Regions from separate parts of the Lactiplantibacillus paraxiangfangensis genome, predicted to be linked through region 2. Evidence: predicted binding sites of a transcription regulator. Region 2 holds the regulator's gene; each other region holds the start of a gene.
The links. The regulator NrdR, encoded in region 2, represses ribonucleotide reductase genes. The targets are predictions, from matches to a motif close to ACACNATATATNGTGT.
Positions count from the first base shown of each region.

Region 1: AAA939_RS04855 (deoxynucleoside kinase) is a predicted target of NrdR. The motif match lies at 6,791-6,806, and genes of this name have one in related genera.
Region 3: pnuC (nicotinamide riboside transporter PnuC) is a predicted target of NrdR. The motif match lies at 1,812-1,827, and genes of this name have one in related genera.

Region 1 covers NZ_BTPW01000007.1:44,757-55,060, forward strand. The annotation lists gene AAA939_RS04825 (lp_1002 family arylesterase) at 23-820, opposite strand; gene AAA939_RS04830 (GNAT family N-acetyltransferase) at 882-1,457, shown strand; gene AAA939_RS04835 (RrF2 family transcriptional regulator) at 1,444-1,968, shown strand; gene alsS (acetolactate synthase AlsS) at 2,161-3,843, shown strand; lysine riboswitch at 3,902-4,083, shown strand; gene AAA939_RS04845 (amino acid permease) at 4,219-5,667, shown strand; gene AAA939_RS04850 (M15 family metallopeptidase) at 5,896-6,654, shown strand; gene AAA939_RS04855 (deoxynucleoside kinase) at 6,857-7,492, shown strand; gene serS (serine--tRNA ligase) at 7,785-9,062, shown strand; tRNA gene AAA939_RS04865 (tRNA-Leu) at 9,899-9,980, shown strand; tRNA gene AAA939_RS04870 (tRNA-Thr) at 9,984-10,056, shown strand; tRNA gene AAA939_RS04875 (tRNA-Gly) at 10,078-10,149, shown strand; tRNA gene AAA939_RS04880 (tRNA-Leu) at 10,158-10,243, shown strand; tRNA gene AAA939_RS04885 (tRNA-Arg) at 10,253-10,304, shown strand, end outside.
Region 2 covers NZ_BTPW01000005.1:64,234-74,537, forward strand. The annotation lists gene polA (DNA polymerase I) at 1-367, shown strand, start outside; gene mutM (bifunctional DNA-formamidopyrimidine glycosylase/DNA-(apurinic or apyrimidinic site) lyase) at 379-1,203, shown strand; gene coaE (dephospho-CoA kinase) at 1,213-1,809, shown strand; gene nrdR (transcriptional regulator NrdR) at 1,851-2,363, shown strand; gene AAA939_RS03620 (replication initiation and membrane attachment family protein) at 2,374-3,798, shown strand; gene dnaI (primosomal protein DnaI) at 3,802-4,737, shown strand; gene thrS (threonine--tRNA ligase) at 5,426-7,390, shown strand; ribosomal protein L20 leader region at 7,444-7,567, shown strand; gene infC (translation initiation factor IF-3) at 7,612-8,112, shown strand; gene rpmI (50S ribosomal protein L35) at 8,134-8,328, shown strand; gene rplT (50S ribosomal protein L20) at 8,365-8,721, shown strand; gene AAA939_RS03650 (ribonuclease G) at 8,945-9,283, opposite strand; gene AAA939_RS03655 (YqeG family HAD IIIA-type phosphatase) at 9,607-10,134, shown strand; gene yqeH (ribosome biogenesis GTPase YqeH) at 10,134-10,304, shown strand, end outside.
Region 3 covers NZ_BTPW01000013.1:76,894-87,197, forward strand. The annotation lists gene AAA939_RS08845 (NADPH-dependent FMN reductase) at 62-610, shown strand; gene map (type I methionyl aminopeptidase) at 743-1,534, opposite strand; gene pnuC (nicotinamide riboside transporter PnuC) at 1,922-2,710, shown strand; gene treR (trehalose operon repressor) at 2,912-3,637, shown strand; gene treC (alpha,alpha-phosphotrehalase) at 3,662-5,305, shown strand; gene AAA939_RS08870 (PTS sugar transporter subunit IIABC) at 5,323-7,326, shown strand; gene AAA939_RS08875 (hypothetical protein) at 7,424-8,206, opposite strand; gene AAA939_RS08880 (chitosanase) at 8,399-9,211, shown strand; gene AAA939_RS08885 (UbiX family flavin prenyltransferase) at 9,356-9,919, shown strand; gene lpdD (prenylated flavin chaperone LpdD) at 9,922-10,304, shown strand, end outside.

The sequences.
Region 1 (10,304 bases), on a different contig from region 2:
GTCTCCTTTTTTGATGCCATTTTTAAATCTGGTTGGAACGCAACCATTCTAAAGCCAACGTTAGCCAGTGAGCGGCGTGGGGCTGATCAGCATCGGCCTTCCACGCAGTCTGTTCATTAGCTAGTGCTAACCCGTGCGGCCCGTGTTTGAAAACGTGGAGCTCGTAAGGAATTTTGGCCTGGGCTAACGCCGTGGCGTACGCTAATGAATTGGTTGCCGGAACGATTGGATCGTCAGCGGTTACCCAGATAAACGTTGGTTGGTTGTCGGCGCTAACGTGCATTTCCGCGGCAATTAAGTCCGGAGTGCCACTCCAATTGGTTATGGCCGCAGCGTCCTTAGGAAATCCTAAGTTAGGACTAATGACCGGGTAGCCTAAAATGACTTGTTGTGGACGCAAGGTTGCGGGTGCAACGGCTAATTGATCAGCGACCTTAGTTGACCAATAGTCGTTGTACAGCGCAACCACGTGACCCCCGACACTGAAACCAGCCGGTGTAATCTGGTCAGTATCGATATGCCAAGCGTCCGCTTTTTCGTGGATCAGCTGAAAGGCGCGTCCTAAGTCGAGGACTGGTGCCAGTTCCAATGGGGTTTGGTCGCCGAGCAACGTGTATTCTAGGTAGAATGCTTGGTAGCCGTGACCAGCAAAGGCCATCGCTAAAGTTTCGGCTTGACCGGTTGGAATGTGGGTATACGACCCACCGGGAACAATAATGATTGCCGGCAGGGTCGTTTGGTGCGCATTTTCGTCCGGTTGGTGTAAAAAGCCGGTTAATTGGGCAGAACTGCCCGCTAATTTTTGTTGAATAACTTGCATGCAATCACCTCAATTGATATGGTTAACATAACTATTATAACGCAAGACGGGTGGAACAAAAATGGGAATGGTTACGGTTACAGCACAGGGAGAACAACTCAGGTTAAGGCCGTTTACGGCATCAGACGTGATGGACTACTATGAGTTGGTCGCTAATCAAGCGATTGCCACACCGGCTGGGTTTACGGTCGCCCATAGTGTGACCGAAGCTGGCTTCTTATTGAAACAGCAGCTAAACCTGCCTCAGGTTTTTGCGCTCGAACTAGTTGCGACGGGGAAAGTAATCGGCAGTGTTGGCCTGTACGAGCGGATGAACCGTTACGGAGAACCGGCACCGCGACAAATGGACCTGGGCTACATGTTGAATATGGATTATTGGCGCCGTGGAATGATGACGGCGGCCGTGCGTCTAATCCAACAATATGGCTTTAATGAGTTAAAATTAAGACGAATCACGGCGAGTTGTTTGGCGGACAACCGTGCGTCTAAGTTAATCTTAGAGCACGGTGGGTTTCGGCAATACGATGCCGTGACGCATCCAGACTACGCGCCGTTTGGAGCCGGTCAAACGGAATTGTTTTATGAATGCGTGGGCTTAGCGACCACGCTAGGGGATGAACAAAATGCAACTTGCTAAATCATTTGAACAGGCTGCTTGTGTCCTTGTTTTGTTAGCGACACAGCAGCCAGAAAAACCGCTGACTGCCGATGTCTTGCACGAGCGGATCGGCGGCTCTGCTAGTTATATTCGCAAAATTATTCGTAAATTGGTTGTTGCCGGGCTCGTGTTATCGAGTAGTGGCAATAATGGTGGGGTCCACTTGGCTAAATCACCAGAAGAGATTTCCATTAAGGACGTGGTGTCAGCCATAGAAGGAACGTTACACACGTTTCCTGATCGCGGCTATTTTGACCAGGTCTTTAAAGACGTTGAACCCGTTGCTTACGAGGGGACAAAGGTCGTCAACACTATTTTTTCACAAGCGGATCAGCTGTGGCTGGAATTCTTAGACCAACAGAAGATTGCGACCTTAATTAAGGAACTGCTAGCCGTTAAAGAGATTCCCGTCCTGGATTGGACCAACCAGTCAGAGGATAAAATGGCGCAATTAAATACGATTTTGGCGCGGTTACGGGCGGACAAGTGAGCAGGCCCACAAAGTTAAGTTGAATTGTATGCGTTTTACTAGACTTGGATTCGACCTATCAAGGTTTAGCTTATCTTTTCAGAACTATCAAGTTATAAACTTTTTCACAAGCTTTAAATTCCTATGATTACAACGTTATTTATGGTATTCTAACAATGATTTTCACAAAGATAGAAGATAGGGGAAACAGAAATGGCAGAGAATAAATACTATGGTGCGGACGCAATCGTTGATAGTCTGATCAACCATGATGTTAAATATGTATTTGGGATTCCCGGCGCAAAGATTGACCGGGTTTTTGAACGACTTGAACACCCAGTTAATCCTAAGAGTCCCAAAATGGTGGTTACTCGCCATGAACAAAACGCGGCTTTCATTGCGGCCGGTATCGGGCGAATTACGGGTAAACCAGGGGTTGTTCTGACGACGTCTGGTCCTGGTGCCAGCAACTTAGCTACTGGGCTAGTGACCGCTACGGCGGAAGGTGATCCCGTCTTGGCCATTTCTGGGCAAGTGCAACGGGCTGACTTACTCCGTTTAACGCATCAAAGCATGAATAACGCTGCGCTCTTTAAACCAATTACGAAGTATACGGCTGAAGTACAAGAACCTGAAAACATCTCAGAAGTCATTGCGAACGCTTATCAAGAAGCAACGGCTGCTAAGCAGGGGGCTAGTTTTGTCAGCATCCCACAAGATGTGACTGATTCAGTCGTACGCACACCAGTCATTACGCCACTTCAAGCACCTAAATTAGGACCAGCGAGTCCCGTTGAAACGACTTTATTAGCTCAAAAAATAAAAGCGGCTAAGTTACCGGTCTTGCTAGTTGGGATGCGGGCTTCATCACCAGAAGTCACGAAAGCCATCCGTAACTTGGTGACCGCGGCTAACTTGCCAGTTGTTGAAACTTTCCAAGCTGCCGGGGTGATTTCACGGGACCTTGAAGCACACCACTTCTTTGGTCGTGTCGGGCTATTCCGGAACCAGCCAGGGGATATGTTGCTTAAAAAGTCTGACTTGGTGATCGCCGTGGGCTACGACCCAATCGAATACGAACCACGGAACTGGAACGCTGAAGGCAAGGCTCGAATCGTTGTCATCGATGACATGCGCTCTGAAATTGACCATAACTTCCAACCAGAGACGGAACTTGTGGGCGACATTGCGCAAACCCTTGATTTCTTATTACCATACATGAACGGGTATAACTTAAGTGCTGATTCACAGACTTACCTTGATGGTCTACAGGAACGGTTACAAAGCCGCGACTTTGTGCCCAACATTGATCAAAAGTCCGACTTGAATCATCCGTTATCCGTTATTTCTGCCTTGCAAAAACGGGTGACTGACGAGATGACCGTGACGGTTGACGTTGGGAGCCATTACATCTGGATGGCCCGCCATTTCCGGAGTTATGAACCACGCCACCTGTTATTCAGTAACGGGATGCAAACGTTAGGTGTGGCGTTGCCTTGGGCGATTGCCGCAGCGTTAGTTCGGCCAAACACGCAGATCGTCTCAGTTTCTGGTGACGGTGGGTTCCTATTTTCTTCGCAAGACTTGGAAACGGCCGTGCGGATGAACTTGAACATCGTGCACTTGATCTGGAATGATGGCACCTATGACATGGTTAAGTTCCAAGAAGAAATGAAGTACGGTGAAGACGCCGCGGTCAAATTTGGCCCGGTTGATTTCGTGAAATACGCGGAAAGCTTTGGCGCTACTGGTCTTCGTGTGGAAAAACCAGAAGATTTAGATCAAGTCTTGGACCAAGCGTTCAAGACAGAGGGCCCGGTCGTCGTGGATATTCCAATCGACTACTCGGACAACAAAGCACTGGGTCAAACCATGCTGCCTGACCAATTTTATTAAAATGAATCACCAACCCCAGTTGTCAAACCAACTGGGGTTTTGTATAATGGTTGAGTATATCGAAAGAAGAGGATGCGGTTAACATCAGTAACCAGCGGGAGACGGGTCACCGTCTGCGAGCGTTGGTGAAAGGGACGACCGCCGAAATCGACAAACTGGTGACCGGTTTGTCCGTTGGGCCTTGGTTGAATAAATCAAGGACTGTCGCAGCTGGAATAGTTGCGGGGCGCTATCGACGATGAAATCAGCATTAGTCAATCAATCTGATTAAAGTCTTTTTGCGCAGTTTGCAAAGGGACTTTTTTATTTTGGTTGAGCTTACCTGAATCGGTGTGAACACTTTTAGATATAAATCGATTTTTTGGAGGTTCTGCAATGGCAGAAGAACAACATCAGGAAGTGCACCGATCGTTACAAACGCGGCACTTATCCATGATTGCATTGGGTGGTAGTATTGGGACCGGCTTGTTTGTGGCATCCGGTTCAGCAATTTCAACGGCGGGGCCCGGTGGTGCGCTACTGGCCTACGTTGGTATTGGGATAATGGTTTACTTTTTAATGACTAGTCTCGGTGAAATGGCGACCTATTTACCCGTATCAGGGTCGTTTTCAACGTACGCGACGCGGTTTGTTGATCCAGCGTTAGGATTTGCGATGGGCTGGAACTACTGGTTTAACTGGGCGATTACGTTGGCGGTGGATATTAGTACCGCGGCAATTGTCATGCAGTTCTGGTTACCAAATATTCCGGGATGGGTCTTTAGTTTAGTGGCGTTGATTTTGATCTTTACGATCAATGCGTTGTCAGTACGGTCGTTTGGTGAAACGGAATACTGGTTGTCACTAATTAAAGTGGTCACCGTTTTAATCTTCTTAGTCGTTGGTGTTTTGACGATCTTTGGTATTATGGGCGGTCACGCGACCGGCTTAACCAATTTTGCTTATAAGAAGGCGCCGTTTGTTGGTGGGATTCCGACGATTTTAAGCGTCTTCGTTGTGGCTGGTTTCTCATTCCAAGGGACTGAATTAATCGGAATTACGGCGGGCGAATCAGCAACGCCGGAAAAGAGTATTCCCAAGGCCATCAAACAAGTCTTTTGGCGGATTTTGTTATTTTACATTTTAGCGATCTTCGTGATTGCCGCGATTATTCCTTATACATCAAAAGATCTATTAGGGTCATCGGCGACGGATATTGCAATTAGTCCGTTTACTTTAGTCTTCAGGCGGGCGGGCTTAGCCGCTGCGGCGAGTGTGATGAACGCCGTTATCTTGACCTCGGTATTATCTGCAGCCAACTCGGGGATGTACGCCTCAACGCGGATGCTGTATTCATTGTCATTACAAGGATACGCACCGAAAACCTTTGGTCGGGTCAACCGGCGCGGGATTCCAATCGTGGCTTTGTTAGGGACGACGGTCATTGGTCTGTTAACTTTCTTATCAAGCCTCTTTGGTGAACGAATTTACATTTTCCTAGTCTCAGCAAGTGGTTTGACCGGGTTTATTGCCTGGTTAGGGATTGCCATTTCACATCTGCGTTTTCGTCGAGCTTTTGTGAAGCAGGGTCACCAATTGAGTGAACTTCGCTACCATGCGAAGTGGTTCCCATTTGGCCCGTGGTTTGCATTCTTGTTGTGCGTGATCGTTATTATCGGACAAGATCTGCATTCCTTTGCCACGTTAGACTGGCAAGCAATCGGGATCACTTATATGAGTATCCCATTGTTCATTATCCTGTACGCTTACTACAAGATTCGGTACCGAACTAAGGTGATTCCGTTGGATAAAGTTGATCTGACGAAAACTCATCATGATGACTAGTTAAAGCACACGTTTCGACGATCATAATTAAGAAAAGCCGTTCAGAAATAGCCAATATTTCTGAACGGCTTTTTTAGTCTAGTCGCAGACGATTTTTATACTTTTTTATTATCGAATTGCTAGTTTAATTATTACAAATTCGTTAAGATAGATTGAAGAAAGTTTTAGTAACACCTTATGGCTTTGCGAGGTATGCTAACCTAAGTGAGAAAGGCAGCGAGAGAGAAAATGACAAAGAGAGTAGTATTGAAAGGGCTGGCCTTCGTTGCGTTAGCGGGCGTGTTAAGTGGCTGTGGTGCGACGACGAATAAGGCTAAAACGGCGACTGCGAGTCAGAAGACTAGCCAGCAGTCGCGGCGACAACAACTGATCAGTGCGCTTCCTAAGGGTGTTAAGTCTTCGGATAGTGACCTAGTGCTGGTTAATAAGTGGCATAAGCGTGCTGAAATGACGTTCAGCAAGTCGGATGTTGATGGGATTGCGGTTCGCAGTTCAATCGTGAAACCGTTAGAAGCTTTCTTAGCCGGTGCCAAGAAGGCGGGTTACCCAACCACGATGGTTTCGGGCTACCGGTCAGTGGCTTATCAACAAGAAGTCTGGAACCAGTCGATTCAGACTTATGAGAATGAAGGCAAGTCTGCTAAGCAAGCGCTGAAGTTGACGAAAGAGTTTGTGGCAGCACCAAGTGAGAGTGAACACGAGACCGGTTTAGCCGCGGATATCATGAACACCCAGTGGTTCAATGCCCATGACAATCAATTATTGTCCGCTTCAGATAAGAATAAGGGGCAACAATGGCTGATCAAACACGCTGCTGATTACGGGTTTATCCTGCGTTTTCCTAAAAACGGCGAAAAATCGACCGGAATTGATTACGAGTCGTGGCATTTCCGTTACGTGGGTAAAAAGAGCGCGGCGTTTATCACTAAGCATAATTTAACCTTAGAACAATACGTTAGCTTGTTAAAAGCGCGAGAAAATAAATAGCAAAATAGGTCTTCTAACTGATAAGCTGGAAGACCTATTTTTGACGCTAAATACTCATCTGATAATGTTTCAGCGGATGCTGTAAATTTCTATTAACATAACTCGCCCTAGATATTGCATTTTGCTAAACAGGTGCGTACAATATGTAGTGTTGCTTTGAAGAATGAACGAAATTGTACGTATATTAAAGGAGAGACGCCCCATGCTTGTAATGTCAGGAACAATCGGTGCCGGCAAGACGAGTTTAACGCAGCTGGTTGCCAAACATTTTGACTCCCACGCGTTTTACGAATCCGTAGATGACAATCCCATTTTACCGTTATTTTATAAGGACCCTAAAAAGTACGCCTTTTTACTCCAAATTTATTTCTTAAATAAACGGTTGGACAGCATCAAGTCCGCATTTGCGAACGACTTGGATGTGCTAGACCGTTCGATCTTTGAGGATTCGCTGTTATTTCACTTGAATGGCGACCTTGGTCGTGCGACGAGTACTGAAGTCGATATCTACGATTCTTTGCTGAATAACATGATGCAAGAATTACCAGAAGCAGAACACCAAAAGAGTCCGGACTTACTGATCCACATTAACATCTCGTTTGACACGATGTTGAAACGGATTCAAAAGCGGGGCCGCTCATACGAACAGATCGACCAAGATCCCGATCTTTATAAATATTATCAAACGTTAAACGAACGTTATACTAACTGGTATGCGAACTATGATCACAGTCCTAAGATGCAAATCGATGGTGATCAGTTAGACTTTGTTGCGGATCCAGAAGCCCGTAAAGAAGTCATTAAGTTGATTGATGAAAAAGTTGCTAGTCTAAGCTAGTTGCCTTTTAGCAATCCATGCCTTATAGTAGACATTGAATATTAAACACGGCGCGTTTTAAGTAGACGTTCAGAGAACCGGTGGGTGGTGTGAACCGGAAGTCGAAACTCCGACGCGACAATGTGGGCAGGTAATACTGCACGGCTAGGTCCGTTATCCGTTTTAAGGGTGGAATTTTAATTAATTCTGAACTTGGGTGGTACCGCGAATCGCAGTCTCTTCGTCCCAATTAGTTGGGAGAGAGACTGTTTTTTTTATTAGCTAAATTACTGAAAGGGACGTGGATTAGAATATGTTAGATCTTAAAATGATTCGCCAAAAACCAGACTTTGTTAAGGAACAACTTGGAAACCGGAACGTGGACCCAGCCGATATTGATGCTTTATTAGACGAGGATACGGCACGCCGTGACTTGATTGCTAAGAGCGAACAGCTGAAGTCAACGCGGAACCAAGTTTCGGGTGAAATTTCAGCTAAAAAGCGGAACAAGGAAGACGCTAGCGGCGAAATTGCTGAAATGCAAAAAGTTAGTGCTGAAATTAAGGAATTAGATGAACAACGCCGTGCGACTGAAGCTAAGGTGTACGACATGGCTGCGCACTTACCAAACATTCCACACCCAGACGTTCCAATCAGTGCAACGGAAGATGGTTCGGTTGAACTTCGCCGCATCGGCACCCCCCGTAAGTTTGACTTTGAACCTAAGCCTCACTGGACGTTAGGTGAAGATTTAGGCATCTTAGACTTTGAACGTGGTGCTAAAGTTTCTGGTAGTCGTTTCTTATACTACATTGGCGATGGGGCCAAGTTGGAACGGGCCGTCTATAACTTCTTCTTGGATCAACACGAAGCGGAAGGCTATACCGAAGTCTTACCACCATACATGGTCACCGACGAATCAATGTACGGCACTGGCCAATTCCCTAAGTTCAAAAATGACGCGTTCCGGATCACGACGCAAGATTTGAGCTTAATTCCAACGGCGGAAGTCCCATTGGTTAACTACTACCGCGATGAAGTAATTCCAGCTGAAAAGTTACCAGTTTACTTTACGGCGTTAAGTCCTGCTTTCCGTGAAGAAGCGGGGAGTGCTGGCCGTGATACTAAAGGCTTAATTCGGTTACACCAATTCAACAAGGTTGAAATGGTTAAATTTACGAAGCCTGAAGATTCATGGGATGAATTGGAAAAGCTGACTAACAATGCGGAATCATTATTGAAGAAACTTGGCTTGCCATACCACGTTATTACGTTAACCACGAGTGACATGAGCTTTACGGCTGCCATGACGCATGACTTGGAAGTTTGGTTCCCAGAACAAAACAAGTACCGTGAAATTTCAAGTTGTTCAAACTGTACTGATTTCCAAGCACGGCGCGCGCACATTCAATACCGTGATGACGATGGTAAGCTTCAATATGTCCACACGTTAAACGGGAGTGGGTTAGCCGTTGGCCGGACCGTTGCCGCCATTATGGAAAACTACCAAAACGAAGATGGTTCGATCACGATTCCAGACGTCTTGGTTCCTTACATGCACGGTAAAACTAAAATTGAAAAACAAGCTTAATTAAGTCGTCAACTGCCTACGGGTACGACGCTCGACATTAATGCTAAAAGTGGCTATCAGAAATCAACAAATTTCTGATAGCCACTTTTTGACTTAATTCGTAGTCTTGTTAAGTTAGGAGATTAATTGTAGTAGTACTGAGGTTAATGCATATAAAGCTATTCTGGTTGGTACTGATTATCTGTTACAAATAACAATAGCAAAGCAAATTTTAGCGGAGTTGGGTAGTCTTAGGTGCTGTGGCGGCAAGATTGGTAGGCGGTTCTCAGCTACCAATCTTGTGGGGCGATTCAAAGACGCGGGTTATCGGCTTTGAATCGAGTCCTCAGACCGCACCATGGCTGAGGGCGTCCCCCATAGCACCCAAGGCTACCCGACGGAGCGGAAAAAGCTCAGCAGTATTACTGTGGCGATGGTAACAATTTTAGACTTTGAACAAATGTATTAATTTTGAATGATGATCGTGGCTAATTTAGAAGTGACGGGGTGATTTGAATAGGAAAATGGCCACTTTATGGTGGAAATCAACATTTTTTAAAAACGGTCTTTAAAGCATAAAGTGGTGATATAACAGGATTTATCATGTGATTCAGAAGAAAAAACATGAAATAAATCAACTTTTTTTCAAAATAGGGTTTGCTAAATTTCAGACCCGTGCTATAATATTTCTTGTCGGAAAATATGCGGCTTAAGTAACAGAAACCGCATATTTATCCAAAAAGATTTATAAAAACTTGTTGACAATCATTTGCTTGAATGATAAAGTTAAATAGTTGTCAAAGGCAAGCGAGTAAGGCTGTTAGTTACGACAACGGGCATGATTAAATAACAATCATGCGGGTGTGGCGGAACTGGCAGACGCGCTAGATTTAGGTTCTAGTGTCTTACGACGTGGGGGTTCGAGTCCCTTCACCCGCACATGCCGACTTAGCTCAGTTGGCAGAGCATCTCACTAGTAATGAGGAGGTCGGAGGTTCGAATCCTCTAGTCGGCATTTACAACTTAATATTTTTATGCGGAAGTAGTTCAGTGGTAGAACATCACCTTGCCATGGTGGGGGTCGCGAGTTCGAATCTCGTCTTCCGCTTTTAATTTGCCGGGGTGGCGGAATTGGCAGACGCACAGGACTTAAAATCCTGCGGTTAGTGATAACCGTACCGGTTCGATCCCGGTCCTCGGCATATTAATTTGCACCCATAGCGCAATTGGATAGAGTGTCTGACTACGAATCAGAAGGTTGTA
Region 2 (10,304 bases):
ATCCGCCCATGACCAAGGATACGTTGAAACGATTGCCCATCGGCGGCGTTATTTGCCAGACATTAACTCCAAGAGCTTTAATCAGCGGTCTTTCGCTGAACGGACGGCGATGAACACGCCAATTCAAGGGAGTGCAGCGGATATCATCAAGATTGCGATGATCAAGATGCAAGACCGGTTAAAGGCGGAAGGGCTTAAAGCCACGATGCTATTACAAGTCCATGATGAATTGATCTTTGAAGCACCCAAGGAAGAAATTCCAGTGCTAGAAAAATTAGTACCAAGCGTGATGGATTCAGCCGTTAAGCTGGACGTGCCGTTGAAAGTGGAAAGTCACTTTGGCGATACCTGGTACGATGCAAAGTAGGGGGAATCAGAATGCCTGAATTACCAGAAGTTGAAACGGTTCGGCGGGGGTTAAACCGCCTCGTGAAGGGGGCCACGATTGCCAGTATCGACGTTTTTTGGCCGAAAATCATTAACAATGATGTTGAAAGCTTTAAACAACGCTTAAAACAACAAACGATTGAAAAAGTCGACCGGCGTGGCAAGTATTTGCTCTTTCGTTTCAGCAATGGTTTGACCATGGTGTCACACCTTCGAATGGAAGGTAAGTATAACGTCGCACCACGTGGTCAGGAGCAGACCAAGCATACCCACGTTGTCTTTCACTTAACTGATGATCGGGATTTACTGTATAACGATACCCGAAAGTTTGGGCGGATGACGCTTGTGCCGACGGGCGAAGAAAATACGGTTGGTGGGCTCAAGAAAATGGGGCCCGAACCGGTCGCTGATCAGTTGACCGTGGCGTATATGACGAGCATTTTCAGTCAATCAAAAAAGATGATCAAGCCGTTACTTCTTGACCAGAGTAAGATTGCTGGAATTGGTAATATCTATGCGGATGAAACGTTATGGATGAGCAAGATCCACCCGATGCGTCCAGCTAACTCACTGACGGAAGATGAAATCGCTAGTTTACGGCAGAGCATTATTGACGAGATGGCGATGGCCATTAAGGGTCACGGCACGACCGTGCACTCATTTTCAACGGCGTTTGGCGAAGCTGGTCAGTTCCAAAACCAGTTGCACGTTTACGGTCGGGAAGGCGAACCGTGTGAACGCTGTGGGACACTGATTGAAAAGATCAAAGTCGCTCAACGTGGCACCCACTTCTGCCCGCACGAACAGCGTTTGTAGGTGGTTGCCATGACACAAATTATTGGACTTACCGGTGGTATTGCGACCGGAAAATCAACGGTTTCTAAGATGTTAGCGGAAGCGGGATTGCCCATCGTGGATGCTGATAAGATTGCTTGGCAGGTCGAAGGTCCCGGTCAGCCGACCACGGCTAAAATTGCGGCGCATTTTGGGCCCCAAGCATTATTAGCGGATGGCCAGTTAAACCGGCCGTGGTTGGGCAAAAAGGTCTTTTCCGACCCTCAGGCGCTAGCCGCACTGACGGCGATCACGAGCCTACCCATTCAATACGCGATGCTCAAAGCGACCGTTGCGGCTGGCAAAACGCGGCCAAGCGCGGTTATCCTGGACGTGCCGTTATTATTTGAAAGTGGTTGGCAAAACGTCTGTGACCAGGTCATGGTCGTTACGGCACCAGCGGACGTTGTGTTACAACGATTGATGGCACGAAATCACCTCAGTCGAGGGGATGCGCAGGCGCGAATTGCGAGTCAATTACCGTTGGATAAGAAGGTCGCCATGGCGGATGTCGTGATCGATAACGGAGAAAACGTTGATAAAACAAGAACTACCGTGTTAAAATGGCTGAAAACTATAAATTATTAAAGAAATGTTTATGACTACTAGCAAAATGAGGTGAGAAGTCTATGCAATGTCCACATTGCCATCATAATGGTTCCCGCGTGGTTGACAGCCGACCGACCGATGACGGTCGCGTGATTCGCCGTCGCCGTGAATGTGAAAACTGTGGGTTCCGGTTTACAACCTTTGAACGGGTCGAAGCAACACCATTATTGGTTATTAAGAAGAATGGTGCGCGGGAAGAATTTAACCGCGAAAAGATATTACGCGGAATTATTCGGTCCGCTGAAAAACGGCCTGTTAGCATGGAAACCATGACTAGCATTGTCGATGACGTTGAAAATAAAGTTCGCGCACTAGGTGAAAATGAAATTTCAAGTCAAGTGATTGGCGAGTACGTGATGGAAAAATTGGCAGATATCGATGAAATTTCATACATTCGTTTTGCAAGCGTGTATCGACAATTCAAAGATATGCACGTTTTCTTAAACGAACTTCAAGATATGATGGAGCGCGACAAAGTCAAGTTGGCCAAACAGCCTAAGAATAGTCGCGCGCCGAAAACGAAAAAAGATTAAAAGATAAAGAATGGTGCAGGCAATGCAAACGAATAACGAACCACAGTTAACACCTAAAACGGGGTTGGTGGTACCGTCTGTACCCGCATTAAGTGCGTCTGACCAGGCCGTCTTAGCGGAATTGTACTTGCCGTTAATTGGACCGTTGGCGTACAGCCTGTACGCGGCGCTACGCTCCCTTCAGAGTTCTGAAAATGAACTCAGTAACCGGCGGAGTCACGCTGAGTTGCTAGGCGTACTGGGCGCTGATTTACCGAGTGTTCTAAGGGCCCGCAAAAAGTTAGAAGCAACTGGCTTATTGCGAAGCTACTATCAAGAAGACGAACTGGGTGCGGTCTACGTTTACCGGTTACAAGTTCCCATGACCGCCCTGCATTTCTTTGCGGATGACTTACTGAGTATCTTGTTGTTAGATACGGTGGGTGAGTTACGTTACCAGCAGTTAGCGTCAGATTTTACGCCGGCCAGTGTTGATCTCTCAAAGGCACAAAACGTGACCGCCGACTTGTTGGAAGTCTTCCACATTGACCGGCGAAAAGTGACGAACGACGCACCGTTGTCGGTTCAAAAAGCCCGTGCACAGTTGGCGGCGCAAGAACCGGCGGAGGCAACGAATCCGGTTATTGGGGACGATGATTTCGATTGGCAATTGTTAGGGCAAGTGCTTAAGCAAAACTACGTCGACTTGAAGCAGGTGGCTGGGTCACGCCAGCTCATCATCACGGAGAGCCGGGTCTACGGCATTAGCGAGATTGAAATGGCTAAACTGATCAGTGAAGTGGCCAGTTTGACGACTGGTCAGTTCGATGAAAGTCAGCTGAAACTGTTGATTGCGCGGCGCTATGAACGACCAAGTGAACCCGCAGTAGCGGAAACGCCCGCACTGGCGACAGCGGCAAAGGCGAGTTCCACGGCTAAGGGTCAGCTAACGGCTGCTGAACAGCAGTTAGTGAGCTACGCAAAAAGTACGACACCGTACGACTTTTTGGCCGATTTAAAACAGGAAAAACACGGGTTTGTCACGTCCGGTGAAAACCGGTTGGTTCATGATTTAGTCAATCGGGGTGTTTTGCCGAGTGCCGTGATCAATATGCTCGTCTTTTACTTGTTACAAAACCGGGAGTTGGCGGCACTGAACCGGAACTTATTAGAAACGGTTGCAAATGACTGGCAGCAGCATTCTTTGACGACGCCAGAAGCCGCGTTAGCTTACATTAAGACGCGACAACAGCCGAAAAAACGGCCAGCGCGTCGCCAGAATAATGGGCGGCCGGTCCGTAAAGAAATTGTGCCAAAATGGGCGCAAGAACAGACCAAGGGTAAGCAAGCCGCACCGAAGTCTAAGTCAGCGGCTAATCAGTTGACTGAAGCGCAGCGGAAACAGCTTGCCGAACGGGTCGCAAAATTAGATGCTAATTCCAAAAAGGAGGACTAAAAAATGGAGAATGTTTCAGATACATTAAAAATGTTGATGAATCGCCGTAATTTGAATCATCGTTATGAAGCTTTGATGGACGCGGTCTACCAAGACGTGGATGTTCGTCGCTTTTTAGCCGCTCACCAAAAGGAATTATCCAAGGATGCGCTCGAACGATCGTCTGCTAAACTCTATGAGTTTTGTGAAGAAAAACGAAAACTGGCACGGCATGAACCAACGCAAGCACCGGGTTATCAACCTGAACTTGTCATGAGCAATCATTTGATTGATATCGCCTATCAACCAACGCCCCAGTTGCAAGAAGAGCAGGCAGCCCGTGAATTGCAGCACCGGGTCCGCTCGATTAGTATGCCAAAAAATATTCAAAACGCGACGCTTCAGTCTTATGATCAGGATGGAGACCGTGCCACGGCACTGATGTCTGCCATGGACTTCATTGACGCGTACACCCAAGCACCCAAACGGTTTCACCGGGGCTTGTATTTGTACGGGTCGTTCGGGGTCGGCAAGACTTACTTGTTAGGCGCAATGGCGAACGCTTTAGCGACGAATGGGTTTCAAACGACCTTGATTCATTTTCCAAGCTTCGCGGTAGAAATGAAACGTTCCATCAGTAACAATACTTCCGCGGACAAAGTGGACGCGATTAAGCGCGCACCGATTCTGATGATTGATGATATCGGTGCTGATGCGTCGTCGACGTGGATTCGTGACGACGTTCTCGGTGTGATCTTGGAATACCGGATGCAAGAAGAATTGCCAACGTGTTTCTCATCGAACTTCTCGATGCAGGAGCTCCAAGACGGTTACCTGACAATCTCGCAAAAGGGTGACGAAGAACCCGTCAAGGCTCAACGAATCATGCAACGGGTCCGCTATTTAGCGACTGAAATTGAGATGGTCGGTCAAAACCGGCGTCTCAATCCAGAACAATAAAATTAACGCAATTTCTTGATGTGAAGTCTTGAAATTGCTTTTTTTATTTAGAAACAGAAGGTTAAAATCATAAAAATCTGATACCAAATGGTCGACCTCCAGCTAAGGTGTTCTTTCTATGAAAATTGATTTAGCTTATTTTCAACCAATCCTAGCGCAGCCGGCAGAACCAGTGGGCAGTGTCGGCCATGTTGCCTGGCGTTGTGTGCCAGACGACATGGCGGGGCGTCTTGAAAGACTTGGGCTTTAGGCTTTCAAGCGAGGCGGAAGCCCGTCCTTTGGCTGTAGCCGACCCCACAGCCCACTGATTCTGTCCGGCGGAGCGATGAAGCGACTAATCAAAAATAAAAAAGTCCTAATCCAGTTGACTTTTTTGGTAGAAGTGGTTTAATGAAAACAGATGCAGGAGACACGCTTCGTTTACTTGTGATTACAGAGATCTCGGCCTAGTTCTGGAAGCTGAGGACCAAGTTAATGGGGATACCACTTTTGCGAACATGCTCAAATGAGCCGGAACGCGTCCGTTATTAGCGCTAATGAGTCGGTACGTTTAACGTATCGAAAAATCGGGTGGAACCACGTCAATCACGTCCCTAGTATTAGACTAAGTCTAGTACTAGGGACTTTTTTGTCGTCCCGGCGCGGTGTTTTGGTGAGTGGGTAATTTTTTAAGGAGAGTGTCAAATTTATGGCAAGTATTAATGTTAAGTTCCCAGATGGTGCTGAAAAGCAATTTGATGCCGGCGTAACGACGGAAGATATTGCAAAGTCGATTAGTATTTCATTGGCGAAACGGTCAGTTGCAGGGAAGTTCAACGACCAAATCGTTGATTATCGCCAACCTTTAACCACTGACGGTTCAATCGAAATTATCGCGGGTGATAGCGAAGACGGTATCAACGTCCTTCGCCAAACCGCAGCTCAAGTATTAGCAAATGCAATCAAGCAATTGTTCCCAAACATTCACTTTGGGAGTGGTGAAGGGAACCAAGACGGTTTCTTCTTCGACACTGATAATGCTGAAGCCGACGGGAAACAAATCAGTAAAGATGATTTGGAAGCAATTAGCTTAAAGATGAACGAAATCGTTAAGCAAAACTTGCCAATTACTCGTGAAGTCTTGTCAAAAGACGACGCGTTGGCTTTAGTTGGCGACGATCCTTACCAACAAGACTTAGTTAACGACCGTGCCGCTGCAAATGACGGCCAAGTGGTTGTTTACAAGCAAGGGGACTTCGTTGATTTATCTGATGGGGCCCAATTAGCTTCAACTGGTAAAGTTAAAATCTTTAAGTTATTGTCCGTTGCCGGTGCATACTGGCAAGGCAAGTCCAGCAATCCAATGCTCCAACGGATTTACGGGACTGCCTTCTTGAAGCAAAAGGACTTGGATGCCGACTTAAAGCGGCGTCAAGAAGCCCGCGAACGTGACCACCGGGTAATCGGGAATGAATTAGACTTATTCTTCGTTGACCCTAAAGTTGGGAACGGTCTACCTTACTGGATGCCAAACGGTGCGACGATCCGTCGTCAAATCGAACGTTATATCATTGATAAGGAAGTTGCTAACGGTTACCAACACGTTTACACCCCAGTTTTAGCTAACTTGGATGTTTACAAGCAGTCTGGTCACTGGGACCACTACCGTGAGGACATGTTCCCACCAATGGACATGGGCGATGGCGAACAATTGGAATTACGTCCAATGAACTGCCCATCTCATATCCAAATTTACAACCATCATATTCGCTCATACCGTGAATTACCATTACGGATCGCTGAACTTGGGATGATGCACCGTTACGAAAAATCTGGTGCCTTGACTGGGTTATCACGTGTTCGTGAAATGACCTTGAACGATGGTCACACCTTCGTTGCCATGGATCAAATCGAAGACGAATTCAAGAAAATCTTAAGCTTGATGGTTGAAGTATATGAAGACTTCGATATTTCTGACTACCGGTTCCGCTTAAGCTACCGTGACCCAGAAAACAAAGCTAAATACTTTGACGACGATGCTATGTGGGAACGGAGCCAAAAGATGTTGAAGTCCGCCATGGATGACATGGGTCTGGATTACTTTGAAGCCGAAGGGGAAGCAGCCTTCTACGGTCCTAAGTTGGACGTGCAAACGAAGACGGCCCTTGGTGGTGAAGAAACGTTATCAACTATCCAATTAGACTTCTTATTACCAGAACGCTTTGACTTGAAGTATGTCGGTGCTGATGGTGAAGAACATCGTCCAGTTATGATTCACCGTGGCTTAGTTTCAACGATGGAACGTTTCGTGGCTTACTTGACTGAAATCTACAAGGGTGCCTTCCCAACTTGGTTAGCACCAAAGCAAGTTACGATTATCCCAGTTAACAACGGTGCCCACGGTCCTTACGCTGAAACGGTTCGTCGTCGTTTAGCTGAAGCCGGTGTCCGGGTCAGCATTGATGACCGCAACGAAAAGATGGGTTACAAGATTCGTGAATCACAAACGAAGAAAGTACCATACTTGTTAGTTGTCGGTGACCAAGAAGTTGCTAACGGGAGCGTTTCGGTGCGGAAGTACGGTGAAGAACGGACTGAATCTGAAGGGGTCGACATGTTTATCGGCGCCATCACCCAAGAAATTCAACACTACAGCCGTGGTGCTAGCAAATAACGTCAAGATATAGTTGACATCAACTTTGGATGCTGGTATAGTATTGGAGTTGAGAAAAAAAGCAGAAGCACCCGCTTCTCGCCTTGGTGACTAGAGTCATCGGGCAGATGAACGATGAATTGATTCCCATTAACGGGGTTGAGCGGGCGCACTGTGTGCCCGCTCTTTTTGTGAATTTCTCTAAAATTTTACGGAGGTGAATTACCATAGCTAAAGATTCAATGGTTAATGACGGCATCCGTGCTCGCGAAGTACGTTTGATCGCCAGTGATGGTGAACAATTAGGTGTCAAGTCACGACAAGATGCAATGAAGATTGCCGAAGATGCAAGCTTAGACCTGGTATTGGTTGCTCCGAAAGCGAAGCCACCCGTTGCCAGAATTATGGATTATGGGAAGTATCGCTTCGAACAACAAAAGAAGCAACGTGAAGCGCGTAAGAAGCAAAAAGTGGTCAGCATTAAAGAAGTCCGCTTGAGCCCAGCGATTGACACTAACGACTTTAACACGAAGCTGAAACATGCTGAAAAGTTCTTGTCGAAGGGTGACAAAGTTCGCGTTTCGATTCGGTTTAAGGGCCGGGCCATTACCCATAAGGATATTGGTCGTCAAGTTTTAAACCGAATGATTGAAGCTACTAAAGAATATTCAACGGTTGAAGCCTATCCTAAGATGGACGGCCGGAGCATGTTCTTAGTGCTTGCACCAAAAACAGATAAGTAATTTCTAGGAGGATTATTGATTATGCCAAAACAAAAGACAAACCGCGCCGCTGCTAAGCGTTTTAAAGTAACCGCTAAGGGTAACATTAAGAGCGCCAACGCTTTCACTAGTCACCGTTTCCATGGTAAGACTAAGAAACAACGTCGCCAATTACGTGGTACGGCTATCATTGAAAAGCCAATGGTAAAAACATACCACAAGTTATTACAAAAATAATTCACAACGTTTTAGTTAAATCTAGGAGGAAATAAGATGGCTCGAGTAAAAGGTGGAACTGTAACACGTAAGCGTCGTAAACGCATTTTAAAATTAGCTAAAGGTTACCGTGGTGCTAAGCATATCCAATTTAAGGTTGCTAAGGACCAAGTAATGAAGTCATACGAATATGCTTTCCGCGATCGTCGGAAGCGTAAGAGTGACTTCCGTCGTCTTTGGATTGCTCGTATCAACGCAGCAGCCCGGATCAACGACTTAAGCTACAGCAAGATGATGCACGGTTTGAAGTTAGCTAACGTTGACGTTAACCGTAAGATGTTAGCTGATTTAGCTGTTAACGATGCCGATGCATTCAAAGCATTAGCTGACACAGCTAAAAAGGCCCTTGCTTAATTAAAAAATAATCCGTCCTAGTTCTAGGTTCGGTTAAAAGGTGATGTCACATTTGGTGGCGTCACCTTTTTTAATACGGTGGATTGAACCAAGTCCGGTTGTTGCTGATAGCATGCGGTCGTGGGACCGGGTTAAGCCTGCCGAAGCGGAAAATTTAGAAATTGTTTGACAAAAAAAGCCTGAGACAAGTGCCTCAAGCCAGGTTGGATGAATAAAATAGGGCTTAGTGGTTGAAAGAAAGTAACGAATTGAGAATAGTTGCAAATAATGCAAAATATAAGACAAAGATTGCAATGGCAAGAATGAATTGCACGATTCCGGCACGGTTCCAAGTTGCTTGGACCGCTTTGAAAGTTTCAACGTCTTTGTAATTGCCTTTTTGCCAAGCCCAGTCATTACCTTTGAAGCCAACGACGAATACCCAAACGATGTTGAAAAATGGAATTAAAGTTAGTAATGGTAAATACGTCTTGTTACCGATCCCCCAAATAAAGCTGAACATGAACGCGCCCCAGTTCCAGCCTTTAACTTCGTCAGGAACGAGTTTTCCGTTTTCTTCCATGATGATTCCCCCAAAATTTGCCAGCTTTTTACGACGTCGGTATTTGGTCGTTGCTACTAAAATTAGTATACCTAATCGAAAATCGCTTGAATAGGGGATTTACGAAAATGATACATCAACTTTCAGAAAATTAGCCGTTGATAAGAGTTGCTTATTTTTGAAAAACAAATTAATATATAATGATGACTAAAAACGTCTTTTAAGGCGCTAGAATCCGACTAATCTGGCTTTTTGAATCGGTATTTACGGATTCAGTATGATAAAATGGGCTAGTAGGGTAACGCCTTGAACCAATAATTTAGCGAGAAGCGAAGGGGATAACGATGATTAAGCAATTTAAACCAACTTGGATGATACCAGCAATCTATAATGTCACACCCGCGCAATTACGTGCGCAGGGGATTAAAGCGGTGTTTGCCGATTTAGACAATACACTGATTGCTTGGGACAATCCGGATGGTACCCCGGAGCTGAAAAAGTGGATGCACGCATTGCAAGACGCGGGAATTCCGTTAGTTGTGGTTTCCAATAACTCGGAGCCCCGGATTGCTAAAGCATTAGCAGCCTTAGAGTTACCATTCGTGTCGCGGGCATTAAAGCCGTTACCATTAGGTATTGCGAAGGCTCGACATAATTTGAACCTACGTCGTAGTGAAGTGGTGATGGTCGGTGACCAGTATATTACTGACATGTGGGCGGCGCATTTAGCCGGCGTCAGCAGTATTTTAGTGCGGCCGTTAGTGACGACCGATGCTTGGAATACGCGGATCAATCGCTTTTTTGAACGCTTTATTAAGTTACGGTTAGCACATTTATATCCAGACATGCATTTTCAGGAGGAACTTAAATAGTGAGTGAAACATCTCAAGAAACTTTATATTGTATCGGCTGTGGAGCAGCGATTCAAACAACTGATCCTGATGCAGCGGGTTACACCCCAGCGAGTGCTTTAAAGAAAGCATTGGACAGTGAAACGCGTGATTTATATTGCCAACGCTGCTTCCGGTTACGGCATTACAAC
Region 3 (10,304 bases), on a different contig from region 2:
TGATTTATTGATATACTTACTATTAGTAAGTGAAATTGATTTGAAAGGACTGTTAATAAATATGACAAAATATGGTGTAATTGTAGGTTCCATTCGTAAAAATTCTTATTCTAAAGGGGTGGCTGACGCAATCGTTGCGGGCTTACCAGAAGATGCAGAAGTAACGTACTTAAATATCGCTAAGTTACCACTTTACAATCAAGACTACGATGAGGCTTCACCGGTTGAATATACCGAATTCCGGAATGCCGTTGCGGCGCAGGACGCAATCATCTTCGTGACACCTGAACACAACCGTAGTATTCCAGCTGCTTTGAAGAACGCCTTGGACGTTGCTTCTCGTCCCTGGGGTCAAAGTGTTTGGGGCGGCAAGCCAGCGTTGGTTGCGTCACAATCAATTTCTGGCATCTCTGGCGTTTTAGCACACCACGTCTTACGTCAATCATTGGTATTCTTAGACATGCCAACGATGCAACAGCCTGAATTATATATCGGTAATACAGATAAGTTATCCGACGAAAACGGCCACATCACTAACGAAGGTACACAGTCCTTCTTAGCAGGTGCGGGTAAGCAATTTAGCGAGTTTGCCGCTAAGTTCATCAAGTAGTTACAACTGAAGTTGAGATCCAATTAAAGGTCCGCCAATCAAAGGTTAGTTGATTTTTAGTCCATAAGTCATTAAAACAAGCAAAAAAGCGAGGTCTTCAAAATTTTGAAGGCCTCACTTTTTATATCTAACCTATTTATTCCAAAGGTACTTAGCGTCAAAGTCGTGGTCGTATGAAGATAAGATCTTAGGACCATCGTCCGTAACAACTAAGGTATGTTCGTATTGGCAACTGAGACTACCGTCTAATGTTCGAACGGTCCAGCCATCGTCAGCGGTTTCGCCAGAACGCCAGTCACCGATGTTAACCATTGGTTCGATCGTGATGGTCATACCGGCCTTTAAACGGGTCCCATGGCCAGCTTCGCCGTAGTGAGGAACGTCAGGCTTTTCGTGCATCGTCGGTCCAATACCATGGCCGATGTATTCGCGGACAACGCCGTAACCCATTTCGTTTTCGGCGTAGTTTTGAATGGCCCAGCCAATGGCACCAATTCGGTTACCGACAACGGCTTGGTCAATACCCAAGTAGAGGGCTTTCAAGGTAACGTCCATTAACTTTTTAACTTCGGGTGATGGCGTACCGGCAACGAATGCGTGACATGAGTCACTCAAGTAGCCGTGGTAGTTAATAACGGTGTCGACTTTTAAGAGGTCGCCATCCTTAACTAAAATGTCTTTGCTAGGGCAACCGTGGCAAATCATGTCATTAACGCTGACACAAGTTGAGTACTTGTAGCCTTCAAAGTTTAATTCACCGGGGGTAGCGTCATGGGCGATGATGTATTCGTATGCGAAATGGTCAACGTCCCAAGTAGTTATTCCGGGTTTGATGTAATCTTCCAAGGCGTGGAAGAGGCCGACCATGATGTCGCCGGCTTCTTGCATTCCCTTAATCTCGCGATCTGATTTAAGAGTTATCATGTAATCCTCCAAAAATATTAAATATATTGTAGATAAAATAATGTCCATCCCTAGTATACTGCAACGGCAGATATCCGACAAAAAGCAATGTTCAAGATTGGGCGCACAGTGGGGATTTGAGCAAGCAAATCGCGACATTTAACTGCAATCGTTTTCAGAAAAAAGTCCAAAAAAATTTCCAGTCCAAAAAGGCCTGTGTGGCGGGCTGAATCCGGATTGGTTGTTTACAACGCGTTTAATATTCAAGAATTTGGACTTTTCATCGTCAAAGTTAATGATACAATATATAGTGTTGTTTCGAACAGAAGCACTACATATGGTAGTGAACCGTGACTAGTTGGCCAACTGGACACTAACAACCGCATATTGATAAACGGAAAGAGGAGCATGATTTTGAGTAATTATTTTAAATTCTTATCACACCAATTGAAAGGTTGGCCGCAACAGAACTACTACTTATTCTTCTTTAGCTTAGGCTGTCAGGTGATGACGCTGGTTAACGCGCCAATCACAACGTTATCCATTCTAACATTTATTGGGACAACTTTGGGTGTCCTTTGTGTGTTGGCTATCAACGCCGCCAAGTCGGTGAATGGCTGGCTAGGATTAATTTCCGCAGCTTGCTTTATCGTCGTTGGGTTTTCAGCAAAGAACTACCTTAGCATCGGTGAACAGCTTGCCTACGTTGTGACCCTGGATATTCCAGTGTTATTGAGTGCCGGCTGGAACGTGAACATGGTTTCTAAGATTCGGAAGTTCACGGGCCGGACCTGGGTCGTGGCCATTGTATCGACCTTAGTCGTTTATGGGATTTCAGGTTACTTAATTGGTGCTTTGACCGATGATCCGCGGCCGTGGATCGACGCAATCAGCTTTGCAATCTGCCTGACTGCCGGTGTCATCTGCTTCCTACGTTACAACAACCAGTACTTCTGGTGGGTTGCTTCCGGGTTAGCACAGATGGTGTTATGGTTCATTTCATTCCGTCAAGGATCTGCAACTTTAGCCATGTTCATCAACAGCTCCGTTTACTTGATGAACGACGTGTTAGCTTTCACCGTTTCACCTTGGTATAACAAGCATGAACGGGCCCGTCTGATTGCCGAAGAGCAAGCGGCAGCGGCTAAGAAGACTGATGCAACTAATGAGGATCAATCTTTTAGTTTGAATCATTAAGAATATTAACGAATTAATCGCCTATGACCTAGTCATAGGCGATTTTTTAGTCTTGTCTAGACATCTTATACAAGTTAATTATATATACAAACTCCTATATACGGCTATTTTGGAAGTTTATATTTTTGACGTTGACAGCTTGTCTAAACAAGTATATATTCATAAATGAAAGCGTTAACGGAAAAGAGGACGGTGGTCATGATTAATAAATCGGCACTAGTTTATGACGATTTAATGCAGAAAATCGATGCGGAAGTCTACCAGTTAGGGACTTACTTACCTAGTGAGAACCAGCTGTGCGACCTTTACGGAATTTCCCGGGAGACGGGGCGTAAGGCTTTAGCGACGTTGGCAGAGAACGGTTATATTCAAAAGATTCGGGGCAAGGGCTCACTGGTGATCGAACATCGGCAGTATGAATTCCCAGTCTCAGGAATTGTGAGTTACAAAGAACTTGCACAAAAATTACACATTGCGACCGAAAACGTGGTCTATGGGTATGATCCGAAGGCAACGTTGCCCATTGCCGCGTTTGCTTCGCTGGGCGTTGACCTAACGGAGGAACCGGTGACGGCAATCAAGCGGGTGCGGGTGATTGATGATGAACCAGACATTATTGATAAAGATTATATTTTAAAATCAGTTATTCCAGACGTTCCGCGCAGGGCAGCCGAGGATTCACTCTACGCTTACTTTGAAGATGAGTTGGGGTTAGAAATTGGGTACGCCACGAAGGAAATTACGATGGAACCAGCGAACGCTGAGGACCGGGCGGAACTAAACTTAGATCCCGGCGCCTACATGGCAGTTGTTCGCAGCGTGACCAGTTTGACGGATGCGCGGGCATTCCAATTTACGGAATCGCGACACCGCGCGGATAAGTTCCGTTTCCGCGACTTTGCTCGCCGGCAACGGAAACCAATGTAAGCAAATTAAAAGTGGAGAAGTGCAATGAAATTATCACAACAAGTTATTTACCAGATTTACCCGAAGTCTTTTTATGATAGCGATGGGGATGGTGTCGGTGACCTCCGGGGCATTATCGAAAAAATTCCCTATCTAAAAAAATTGAATATCGACATGATTTGGTTCAATCCATTTTTTGTTTCACCACAAAATGATAATGGCTACGATATCGCTGATTATTACCGGATTGATCCGCAATTTGGAACCATGAGTGATTTTGAAGAATTAGTCGCAAAGTTAAAGGCGGTCCATATCGGCGTCATGCTTGATATGGTCTTCAACCATACGTCGACCCAGCATCCGTGGTTCCAACGTGCACTAGCGGGTGATAAGAAGTATCAAGCGTTCTACTATTTACGCCCAGCAAAAGCGGACGGTAGCTTACCGACTAATTGGGAATCAAAGTTCGGGGGTTCGGCCTGGGCGCCATTTGGGGAGACCAACTTGTATTATCTCCACTTATACGATGAAACGCAGGCGGATCTGGATTGGCATAACCCCGAAGTGCGGGCAGCTTGTGCCGCCGTGGTCAACTTCTGGCGTGACAAGGGCGTGACCGGTTTCCGGTTTGACGTCATCAACGTTACGGGGAAATCCGAACAGTTGGTGGACGCACCCGCGGGCGTAGCGTCCAAAACGCTATATACTGATACGCCAATCGTCCATGACTATTTGAAAGAACTTAATCAGACTAGTTATGGTCAGGATCCGGACAGTGTCACGGTAGGTGAAATGTCATCCACAACTATTCGCAATAGCGTTGGGTATACGAATCCGGCTAACCACGAATTGTCGATGGTCTTTAATTTTCACCACCTTAAGACTGATTACGTTGATGGTCGTAAGTGGTCGCGAATGGCCTTTGATTTTCCCCGGTTGAAACAGTTACTAGATGACTGGGCGACCGGGATGAACGCAGGCGGTGGCTGGCAAGCCCTATTCTGGAATAACCATGACCAACCGCGGGCAATTAACCGTTTTGGGGATGCCGGCAAGTACCGTGTCAAGTCGGCTGAGATGCTCGCGACGGTCATTCATTTACTGCGGGGGACGCCGTTTATTTACATGGGAGAAGAGATCGGGATGACTGATCCGGACTACCCATCAATGGCGGATTACGTTGATATCGAAGCGCTGAATGCTTATCGGGCCCTCATTCGTAGCGGGTATAGTCATGCGGATGCGTTTACCATCGTGAAGACTAAGGCCCGCGACAATTCACGGACACCGATGCAGTGGGATGCCAGTGCGACGGCTGGCTTTACGACTGGGCGGCCATGGTTACGACCAACCAATCAGGATCAGATTAACGTGGCCGATGAATTGGCACACGGGGAACTCTTTAAGTATTACCAAACGTTAATTCGATTACGGAAGACGATGCCAATCATTGCGGATGGTGATTACCAGACGTGGCGCTTAGATGACGAGCAAGTCTTCGGCTACTGGCGCACCCTGGGTTCCCAGCGCCTACTCGTTTTAAATAATTTTTATTCGAACGCAACAGTGGTTGCGCTACCGACTGAGATGGTTGATGCCCAAGTGGTGTTATCCAACTACGATAACGTGGATGTGCAGCCCAAGATGGTCTTGAAGCCATATCAATCGATTATTTTGTCACAGGGTTAGGATTGGAGGAGAGTATTATGGCACACGCACAAACGGTTACAATTTTATCACCGGTTGCCGGTGAGGTAATTCCGTTAGCGGCTGTTAAAGATCCCGTTTTTTCTGCTGGAATGATGGGACTAGGTTTTGGGGTTCAGCCGACTAGTGGAGATATTGTGGCGCCCGTTAGTGGGAAGGTCACAATGATTGCAGAAACGAAACACGCGTTGGGGTTTACGACGCCAGACAACAATTTGGAAGTTTTAGTTCACTTAGGTATTGATACGGTTGATTTAAAGGGGACGCCGTTCAAATTGACGGTGGCGGCTGGCGATGAAGTTAAGGCTGGCGACACCATCGCAACGATGGATCTCGCAATGATTGAAAAGGCTAACCGGCAGACGACAGTCGTCCTAGCCGTGACCAATTCAAGCGATAAATTGGACGGTTTGGATGTGACGACGGGGACGCAAACCGCTGGCGCAGTGGTTGCGACGGGCCGGCTAAATGCGAATACGTTCAACGCTAAGCGTCAGGGACGCCTCCCTAAGGCTGGCAAGTATGATCAGTTAGCAGCCGATATCGTTGAAAATGTCGGTGGTGTGGAAAACATTAGTAGCTTGATTCATTGCATTACCCGGTTGCGGTTCTACTTAAAAGATGAGAGTAAGGCTAACGATGACGTGGTGGCCAACTTGAAGGGTGTCATTGACATCGCCAAAGCTGGCGGTCAATATCAAGTCGTGATTGGGCCAGCTGTTACGGACGTTTACGACGCGGTGATTAAGTTAATTGGACCAGAATTTTCAAATGATTCTGAAACGGCCAAGGCCGTAGCTGAAACGAACGCGGCGGCTAACCGGCCAGATACTGCGTGGGGCCTAGTTAAATGGGGCTTCAGTAATTTGATTGGGGTCATCACGGGGTCCATGATTCCCGTGATTGGACTTTTAGCCGCTTCAGGGATTTTAAAGGGGATCTTGGCACTACTGATTACCTTTAAGGTGGTTAGCACCACGGCCCCAACCTACGTCATTATTAGTGCGATGGGGGATTCCGTCTTCTACTTCCTACCGATTTTTGTTGGTTTTACGGCCGCTAAAAAACTCGGTTCCGATCCCGTCATTATGGGGATTATTGGTGGGGTTTTGACATATCCATCGATTGTTGCGATTGCAACTAAGGGCAAAGTCGTCAGCACGCTATTTGGGATGGGCATCAATGCTAATTTCTTCGGGTTACCATTCCACGTGGCTTCATACACTTACTCAATTTTCCCAATGATTGCCGGTGCCTGGTTGGCTAGCAAGTTGGAACCATGGCTAAAGCGCGTGATTCCAACCGTATTACGGATGATTTTCGTGCCATTATTTGAAGTTGTCATCGTGTCAGGCGCTATTCTGATTTTCCTTGGCCCAGTTATCACGGTCTTCTCTACCGGTTTAGCAAACTTAATCGTTGCAGTTTACAACTTGAGTCCTGCTATTTCTGGATTGATCATCGGGGGCTTCTATCAAGTTCTGGTTATCTTCGGGTTGCACTGGGCCGTTATTCCGATTGTGGCCAACGACATTGCGACCATGGGCCACAGTTATTTGAACGCTATCATTTCTGCAACGATGGTCGCTCAAGGTGGCGCGGTTATGGCGATTGCGCTGAAGTCTAAGTTAGCAAACATTCAAGAACTTGCATGGCCCGCAACGATCTCGGCATTTTGTGGCGTTACTGAACCCGCAATGTACGGGATTAACTTGAAGTACGGCCGCGCTTTCGTAACGGCTAGCATCGGTTCCGCAGTCGGTGGTTTCTTAACCGGTTTGATGCGTGTTAATATGTGGGGCTTTACCGGTTCTCTAATCGGGGTCACTTCCTTTGTTAACCCTCAAAAAGGGATCGACTTTAGCTTTTACGGGTTCCTAATTGCGTCACTTGCAACGATTATCGTTTCCTTCACGTTAACCTGGATGTTTGGGTTTAAGGATGAAGACGCTGAAGCAGTTAAAACTGCCCCAAAGAAGCGGCACTTGGGCCAAACGGCTTAACAATTAGTATTTTATAACTCAAATTCAAAAGGACCGTCACGCAAAATCCAAGCGGGTTTTGCGTGACGGTCCTTTTGTGAACGTACAAATCATCCTGTTATGAACTGATTGCGGCTAAATGCGCCTGTTGTCGGATTGCTTCGACGTAGATGCGGACAAAGTCGGTCCCGTAAGTCGCCGCGAGCTGTTGTTCTAGGCTCGGGGTTGGGGGCAGTTCTTTGAGTAATGGTCGAATCCATTGATTAGTTGGCAATAAGCGGAGTAGCTGATGACTTGTAAATTGTGAAAATAGCAAGTTACGTCCAAAATACTTGCCGACGCGCGCTTGAAAAACTGGTTGCTTAACTGGCACCAGTTGAAGACTACTATTATTCATATTACCTAGTAGCAATTTGGCACTTGGAAAGTCGTCGTGTAAGTCTAAACGGTGGTTCTTATAAGCTTTAGCGATTACTGGTGATAACTGGACTAACCAGATTAACTGGTGTTGTTCTAAGTGCAAAATCAAACGCAAGGTGATGACATCGGTCGTACTAAGATGGTAACTGTAACGTTGAAGCGTTTTGGCGGTTAACCGGCTGCGTAAAGTTTGTTGGACGGCAGCAAAGTTGCCAGCCTCCCAAGTCACGGTCAGTTGATCGTGATTGGTCAGCCACAGTTTGTGGTCGGCAATCCGCAAGGTCAGAAAATTTGGTGTGAGACCGTACGGCTGATCCAGCATGAGCAGCCAGTAGGAGCTGGCGCTGGAACGCGCAAAGTTGCGGGCTAAAACGTGGGCGTTAGTCGGTAGTGCCATTTGAACGGCGAGTTGAAGTCGTCGGCGGTCATCCGCGGCGCTAACAAATTGATGTGGATCATGTGTGATCCGACGTTTGGCCATGGGTATCCCCTCCTAACTGATAAAACACCTTAAGTATAGGTCAAATCACAGCGAACGACACGCCAAAGGTATTTTTTATTGCCGTCGTGACAAATCATCCGCAAATTAGCGACAACAACGCCATTTTGTCACGCTATCCGCCCTTAAATAGGCGTAAACTAAATGATAAATTCTCGAGGGGGCAAACGGGAGATGCGAAAATGGTGGCGGTGGTTAATTGGTCTAGGCGTTATGGTGAGTATTGGAAGTGGGGTCTGGTGGTACACTCAACACCGCACTATTTTGACGGGACAACTACGGGCTGAAACCTTCGCGTTGGTATCCAGCGCTGAAAATTCATCATTGGACTACCAGAAGCAGTATCGGTACGTGGAGGATATCCATGATGGTCGGGGCTACACGGCGGGCATCATCGGGTTTACGTCGGCCACGGGGGACCTTTTAAAGGTTGTTAATCGCTATCAGCAATTGGCACCGCGTAATCGGCTTAGGAAATACCTCCCAGCGCTGCGTAAGGTAAACGGTTCGGCGAGTCATCAGGGACTAGGCTCGGCCTTTGTGCGGGACTGGCATCAGGCCGCTAAAGATCAGCGACTTGTACGGGCCCAAAACGACGTGGTGGAACAGATGTACTTGCGGCCGGCCGTTAAAGCTGCCAAAAAAGACGGGCTCGCTCCGCTTGGCCAGTATATTTATTACGATGCGCTCGTGGTTCACGGCCCGGGGAACGGCGCCGCTAGCTTTGGTGGGATTCGGCGGGCGGCAAAGCTGCGAGCGAAGACCCCGGCGCAGGGTGGCAGCGTTAAGAATTATTTGCGGACCTTCCTCGTTGTGCGGGCTAAAGTGATGCGTCAAGAAACGGCGCATCAGGACTTGTCCCGGTTAAATACCCAGTGGCAGTTTGTGGTCGCGGATAATGAACGACTACGGTTACCGCTAACTTGGAAAATGTATGGTCAATCCTTTACGCTGACTAAGGCGAAACTGCGCCAGATGATGCGTTAATGATTTTTAAGCGTACGCTTATTAGTCCTAAATCGAATATCAACTAGTCCAAACACGATTTGTTAACGTCTTTGAGAAGCCGTAAACTTAAAAAGAAGGCAAAGCGAACATAACGTGATCAAGCTGAAAGAGTGAGGGCTAAAGATGAAACGAATTATTGTTGGAATTACGGGGGCATCCGGGACGATTTATGCCGTTGATTTATTGAAAAAATTACACGAATTGCCCGACGTGGAAGTTCACCTCGTCATGAGTACGTGGGCGAAGAAAAACTTGGCACTGGAAACGGACTACGACTTGAAGCAGTTAACGGCACTGGCTGATAAAACGTATCATATCAATGACCAGGGTGCCACGATTGCCAGTGGGTCGTTTCTAAACGACGGGATGGTCATCGTGCCAGCTAGTATGAAGACGGTGGCGGGGATTGCGGCCGGCTACGGGGATGACTTGATTGCCCGTGCGGCTGATGTCACGATTAAAGAACAGCGTAAATTAGTAATTGTTCCACGTGAAACACCGCTGAGTGTGATTCATTTGGAGAACTTAACGCGTTTGGCTAAGCTAGGCGTACAGATCGTGCCACCAATTCCCGCGTTCTATAATCATCCGCAGACGATTCAAGATCTGGTCAACCACCAAACGATGAAAATTTTGGACGCCTTTCACATTCGTAACGAAACGGATCGCCGTTGGGAAGGGGACTAAGGATGCCAACGTTTAAAACTGAACAAGCGGGGTATGCAATGACCGCGAAGCTCCAGCGAATTGGGTTTGACCTACTCATTGTCGTGACGGGGGGCACGAACCCGCACATCGGGGACGTGACCATGGTGACTGCCACGACTCCTGCGCAAACGGTCAAGTTTCCTAGCCATGACGGCCGGTTCCATAAGGACAACTTTATTTCTGACCGCTTAGCAGCCCAGTTACAACCTTACCTAGCGGGGAGTTGTACGATTACCGCGGGTATTCACGTTAATCAGATTACGAAGGCTCAGATTGCGGCGGCTGCGCCAATGACTGAAGCCCTCGGTCAACAAATTATTGACTGGCTGGCAGCACACCCGGTAAAAGCGGCGCAACCCGTTTA